2 regions of the Shewanella sp. SG44-6 genome follow, and region 1 is predicted to be linked to the other one. Evidence: riboswitches for the same ligand, from Rfam matches in the RefSeq annotation. Region 1 holds a riboswitch; the other holds the start of a gene.
What was found. Region 1 has a riboswitch for lysine ahead of lysC (lysine-sensitive aspartokinase 3). Riboswitches for the same ligand answer to the same signal wherever they lie in the genome.
Positions count from the first base shown of each region.

Region 2: it holds a riboswitch for lysine, as region 1 does, so the genes downstream of both, H5185_RS17150 (Na+/H+ antiporter NhaC family protein) here and lysC (lysine-sensitive aspartokinase 3) in region 1, are expected to answer to the same signal.

Region 1 covers NZ_JACJER010000025.1:38,401-41,834, forward strand. The annotation lists gene H5185_RS06760 (DUF3293 domain-containing protein) at 677-1,123, shown strand; lysine riboswitch at 1,393-1,567, shown strand; gene lysC (lysine-sensitive aspartokinase 3) at 1,702-3,096, shown strand; partial or broken gene H5185_RS06770 (succinylglutamate desuccinylase/aspartoacylase family protein) at 3,098-3,434, shown strand, end outside.
Region 2 covers NZ_JACJER010000115.1:7,054-10,487, reverse strand. The annotation lists gene H5185_RS17150 (Na+/H+ antiporter NhaC family protein) at 56-1,612, opposite strand; lysine riboswitch at 1,695-1,911, opposite strand; gene H5185_RS17145 (electron transfer flavoprotein subunit alpha/FixB family protein) at 2,270-3,193, opposite strand; gene H5185_RS17140 (electron transfer flavoprotein subunit beta/FixA family protein) at 3,195-3,434, opposite strand, start outside.

The DNA of each region.
Region 1 (3,434 bases):
TATTTACCTGATTTTATAAAATTCGATTCTAGCCACTTTGTGCTAATAGGTTGCAAAAGCGCTTGGGCTAATGCACTAATATTCCGATATTTCTTTGGTGTTTATCTATGTCTACCCTGAATTAAACACTCTCTATAAACTCTATTACGTAACGGTTAATGCTGGTTACTGAGTCTGCTTACGTCTATTTATTATCATGACACTATGATGTGCGTTTGCACTTAAAGCATGATGATGTAAAAAGTGGTGTAAATTTGTTATAACTAAGCTTACTTACTATGAATGCCATTTAGAAAGATAGTTCCTTCTATCGCAAACTTATTTAATCGTATGAATGTTTTATCAAATGTAGAACAAATTTAGTACGACTGTAAACTTTACATCAATAAATCACCACACTCTCAACAATATTTGCTGAGCTTTTGAGGTGTATGTAGCCAACTTCGCTAAAAGTGATTTATTAATGAGTAGAGGGTATTGTACTCGTTTTAGGTATTTGTTAACAAATTAAATGTTAAAAAATTAATATACCAATGAAGTACATAAAAGATTAATGTTGATAACATTATAATAGTTAATGATTTTTAAATATTATTCTTGTGATCTAGATCTCAAACCTTTTAGATATTTAAGCTATCTGATAGACTATTTTTGGCTTAATTGACGAAAATTTACTATGAAAAATGTTATAGATTCATTGTGGGATGACTATCAAACAACTCATTTTTTGTTCACTCAGCGCCTTTCTGATGATTTCCCATTTGCAATTGTTACTGCTCATAACCCCCTCGGCACTAGGCTCTCTCCTAGTCAAAATCGCTTACTTGATCGCCAGCTTCAATCTAAAATCCAACAATATAATCGTCCCTATCGCGCGCTAGTCGGTGCGGCACCTGATTTGTCGCATATGGAAAAGAGTTGGGCTATTTTTATTGATAAAGAACAGGCTGTTGAGCTTGGTCGCGAGTTTAATCAATATGCTATTTATTATGTTAATAGAGGTTTAATATCCTTGATTGCATGTCTTGATACCATTAAACCGGAAGTGGCTATGGGGGCGTTTAATCACCGACTGCGTTTGGTGTATGAACTGCCAGAGTGCGGTCATATCCGTGATGAGTGATAAGTTTATTCAAGCAATTAAACGGTTAAACAATACATTGCACTATAAAAAGATACAATACAGCGTTAATTGTCTCGATATATTGCGTTCATGATGTTTTTTTAGCTTGATATTGGCTTTTATTTCGTAATCTAGAACAATTATATAACCGCTATTGCTGTGCCTGAATTATCAAATATTCACGATTTTTAGCAGAACTGTGTTTTTTACTGTTTTTGCTGATTGACTTGATAGGGTATTTGTTGCTATTTTCAACTCCCTCCTTAGGGAGGAACAGAAGAGGAGCGTTAACTAGGTAGTAAGTGAGAGGATGCCAGTCCAATGACCACTTATGATGGAGATTAGCGCCGAGGTATCAGTTTGTTTGGCAAACATTGATATCGGTCGTTTAGGCTGAATCCTAACGATTGTCACCTATTTTTTTGGTGGAGAGCTTCTGGTGATGATTGCTGTTTCCCTTCTATAAGGGTGCGTTATCTTAGCACCAGGCTCTTCGAACGTAGTGTGTTCGGAGCGTATATCATGTTAGTAAATCACATCTTATTTTGTTGTCTTTCGCAAACTGCGGAGGCGTCTGTATGAACCTTGCCCCAGATAATGTTGCGCCTGAGAGTCATCGCTCAGAATTAGTGGTTGCCAAATTTGGTGGCACGTCAGTGGCTGACTATGCCTCTATGAGTCGTTGTGCCGATATCGTTTTGGCGAATCCTGCTACTCGTTTGGTGGTGGTGAGCGCCTCCAGTGGTGTGACTAACTTATTAGTTGAGCTAACCCAAGCGAATGTTAATGATGAACGTCGTTTGATATTGCTTAAGCAAATCGCCAAAATTCAATATGCGATCCTAGACGAATTAGGACGTCCTCAAGACGTGGCCGCCAGCATTGATAAAATTCTCAGCCGGATGTCGGTATTAAGTGAATCGCTAGAGCTGGATCGTAGCAAAGCGGTGATGGACGAATTACTGTCGACGGGCGAGCAATGTTCTTCGATTTTATTTTCAGCCGTTATCCGTGAAAAAGGCACCGCATCCGATCATTTTGATGTACGTCAAGTGTTACGTACCGACAGTCATTTTGGCCGTGCAGAACCACAAATTGAAGCTATAGCAACATTGTCAGGTGATTTTTTACAGCCGTTACTTGCACGTTATGTCATTGTCACTCAAGGTTTCATTGGCGCAGATGACAGTGGTAAAACTACGACATTAGGCCGTGGAGGCAGTGATTATTCAGCAGCTCTACTTGCTGAAGCCCTCTGTGCTACAGCGGTTGAAATTTGGACTGATGTTGCCGGAATTTATACCACTGACCCTCGACTTGCGCCTAATGCTCGCCCTATTGCAGAAATTAGTTTTAATGAAGCGGCTGAGATGGCCACCTTCGGCGCTAAAGTATTGCATCCTGCGACCATTTTACCGGCAGTTAGACAAAAAATTCAGGTGTTTGTAGGATCCAGTAAAGCACCTGAAATGGGGGGAACTTGGATCCGTCATCAAGTGGAAGATACCCCTGTTTTTAGAGCCGTTGCATTGCGCCGCGATCAAACTTTATTGAATCTTCATAGTTTACAAATGTTGCATGCTCAAGGCTTTTTAGCAGAAACGTTTGCAACCTTAGCAAGGCATAAAATATCGGTTGATTTAATCACCACTTCTGAAGTAAACGTATCGCTAACGCTGGATAAAACGGGTTCTGATTCAAGCGGGCAAGGATTATTAAGCGAATCGTTATTACAAGAGCTATCGCAGCATTGTCGTGTCAGAGTTGAAGAAAATTTAGCCTTAATCGCCATTATTGGTAATCGTATCGCCTCGACGGCGGGTATTTGTAGCCGGGTGTTTAAAGTGCTTGAAAACCATAATGTACGGATGATTTGTCAAGGTGCTAGCCCACATAATTTATGTGTGTTGGTGGCTGAATCTGAGGCGGCGCAAGTGGTTAATGCCTTACATCAAAATCTGTTTGAGTGTTGAGATGACTAAAGCAATCCAATCGTCTGTACAGGTCGGGGAGTTGGCGACAGGGCAAGCATTGACAGTGCCGCTATATTCATTCATTGGTAGTGAGAGTTCTGCGCCTAGTGTCTATATTCAGGCCAATGTTCATATTAGTTGATGGGCAATGCGGTAATTTATCAACTGATGACCTTGTTGGAAGGTTATCAGGTGTTAGGTAATATTACCTTTGCGCCATTAGCTAATCCGCTAGGAATTAATCAGAAGAGTGGCGAGTTTACCTTAGGACGATTTGACCCTATTACAGGTGTTAATTGGAATCGAGAGTATTTTGATCACCAAGTGGATGTTCAAGC
Region 2 (3,434 bases), on a different contig from region 1:
ATTTTTTCAAAGCTTAATCAATCGGCTTATTACTCATAAGTATCGGGATGTAGCATTACTTTTTTGCCCAAAAGTACAATACTAGGATACTGATAAGAAACAACGCACTACAACAAATCAATCCAGCCATTAACGAGCCCGTAAACCCAAGCACAATATAACCGACGAAACTAATCAATGCAGCGATAAGTGCATAAGGAAGCTGGGTCACCACATGATCGATATGATGGCAACTCGCCCCCGTTGATGACAAAATAGTGGTATCGGAAATAGGTGAGCAATGGTCACCAAATACGGCACCAGAAAGCACAGCTGCTAGCATAGGTAGCATCATGGTGCTATCACTTCCCATCGCCATATCGGCCGCTATAGGCAACATAATACCGAAGGTTCCCCAACTCGTTCCCGTTGAAAATGCGGTGATCCCAGCCAATAGAAATAACATGGCAGGCAATAGCGCAAACGGAATATTATCAGTTGCTAAACTGGCCATGAACTTACCGGTTTCAAGCTGACCAATGACACTTGATATCGTCCAAGCGAACAATAAAATATAAATAGCGGGTAACATTGAACGAGCACCAACAGAGATGCCTTTGAGCAACATAGACAGCTCTACTTTCTGTTGAAATGCCAACAACACTGTCGCAATCAAACCGACGATAGAACCAAAAAACAATGATGAACTCACATCAGTATTTTCAAATGCACCTAGTACACTAAACATCTGCTCTTTAGCCGCTAATGCTTCTGCCCCACTAGAGACCATAAAATAAAGGGTCGCAAATACTAATATCGCAATCGGTAAAAATAAACCAATCACTTTACCGGTATCAGCTTCAGGTAAATCAGTAACTGCTCCCGGTGGTTGGCCTTTTGATTCATCATACAACTCACCACGAAGTGCATTTAATTCATGCTGACGCATTGGTCCTATGTTTAAACTGAACGTCGCCACACACACTAGTAATAATAATGAGAACACGGCATAAAAGTTCATCGGGATCATCTGTATAAAGACACTTAAATGACCTGAGTCAGCAAAACCATGTGCAGTTAGAATGCCGCCAATAAGCGCAATAATATAGGCCCCCCAGCTTGATACCGGGGAAATAACGCAAATCGGTGCCGCGGTAGAATCTAAAATATAGGCAAGTTTTGCGCGTGAAATATGGTATCTGTCCGTGATAGGCCTTGAAATAGAACCTACGACTAAACTATTGAAGTAGTCATCAATAAAGACTACACAGCCTAAAAAAATGGTCATTAACTTAGCATCGCGCTTATTACGAATGCGCAGTTTGGCCCAATCAGCAAAAGCACGAGCAGAACCACTAACGGTGATCAATGCGGTTATCATGCCCAGCACAACCAAAAAACCTAAGATATATACGTTCCAACTATTCAGTGCAGCATCTTTCCAAACGAGCTGACTCGCTGTACTTAAAATATATTCGCTGCTGCCAACCAATGAAAAATCGGTCAGCAATAAGGCACCAAAAATAATACCTAACCCCAAAGACAGCAATACCTTACGGGTTAAAATAGCCAGTGTAATTGCCAAAAGTGGTGGCAAAACAGAAAGTGCCGAATCGGCATAACTTATTATCATAATTTAATTATTTCTTCGTTGGATACGAATAGAGAAAAACTAGAAATAAGACTCGCCATACACAGAAAGTATATGGGTTAACTTATCTAGTAGCACTCCACAGAAATATCCATTTAATATGAATATCATTATTTTTATCACGTAGATAAAAACACTATGACAGTACAGCCCCTTTCGAGAACTGGCCCAACAAATGAGGGCGATCACCTCACTTATTTCGGCATTGCATCCTTTTAGGTTGAATTATTGGCATCACCCAATTCAACCTGACTATTATGCAATGCACCTCTACTTTTGTATTTGTAATCATAAATAGCCCATTACAAACAGCGCGCACATACAATCATAAACCACACGCTCTATACCAGCAAAAAAGTCCTAAACTACAGCACAAATAACAATATTATTAACTATAGCCACAATTTAATAGCATTAGTTTAACGTTTCTAATGCAAATGCACACTATCGCACTGAATACAAAAACGGCAACTGGATAACCCGACTGACACCTTTGCTCATAAAAACATCCATATGATAAAAAATATCAATAAAAAAGGTTCCTACTTTACCAAGTAGAAACCTTTTAATCTGAACGATTGGCTAGTAGAACGACACGTTAAACAAGCTAATGACTCAATTTGGGTCAATAATAAGCCATTAAAGCAGATTATTTAATGCAGGAACGGCTTCAAATAAGTCCGCGACTAAACCGTAATCTGCCACCTGGAAAATAGGCGCTTCAGGATCTTTGTTAATAGCCACAATCACCTTAGAGTCTTTCATTCCGGCAAGATGTTGAATCGCACCAGAAATGCCCACAGCAATATACAGATCAGGGGCAACAATCTTACCTGTTTGTCCCACTTGTAAATCGTTAGGCACAAAGCCAGCATCCACAGCGGCACGAGATGCACCTACTGCTGCGCCAAGCTTATCGGCTAGCTGTTCTAAAATAGTAAAGTTTTCACCACTCCCCATGCCGCGGCCACCAGAGACAATAATGCCTGCATTACCTAGCTCTGGACGGGCTGATTCAGTTAACGACTGAGACACGAACTCAGTGCGAGCATCAATAGCTTGACTTAGGTTAACCACTTCAGCATTGCCCGTTGACGCGACAGCATCAAATGCACTTGAACGCACAGTCATGACTTTCTTCGCGTCTAAACTCTGCACTGTCGACAGCGCATTACCGGCATAAATAGGACGCACAAAAGTGTCACTACTGACCACTTCAATGACTTCTGAAATTTGAGAAACATCTAACAATGCTGCGACACGAGGCAATGTATCTTTACCAATACTGGTTGCTGCAGCCAAGATATGTTCATAATCAGCTGCAATCTCAACGACCAACTTAGAAACGTTTTCCGCTAATTGAGCACCATATTGAGTTGCATCAGCAACTAATACTTTACTCACACCGGCTAAGTGTTGTGCTGCCGTTACCGCAGCAGAACAATCAACGCCCGCTACCAGTATATGAATATCACCGCCAATGGCGGCAGCTGCGCTAACGACTTTGGCCGTGTCAGTTTTCAAACTCACATTATCGTGTTCTGCTAATACTAAAATGGTCATGTTAGATCACCTTCGCTTCATTTTTTAACTTATCGACTAACGCCTCAACAGAAGACACCATAATGCCAGCTTTACGCTCAACCGGAGGTGTTACGCTGATCACTGTTTGATGTGTTTTCAAGCTCACACCTAAATCAGCCACAGTCATAATGTCTAATGGCTTGCGTTTAGCTTTCATAATATTGGGTAATGAAGCATAGCGAGGTTCGTTCAAACGTAAATCAACCGTGACAATGGCAGG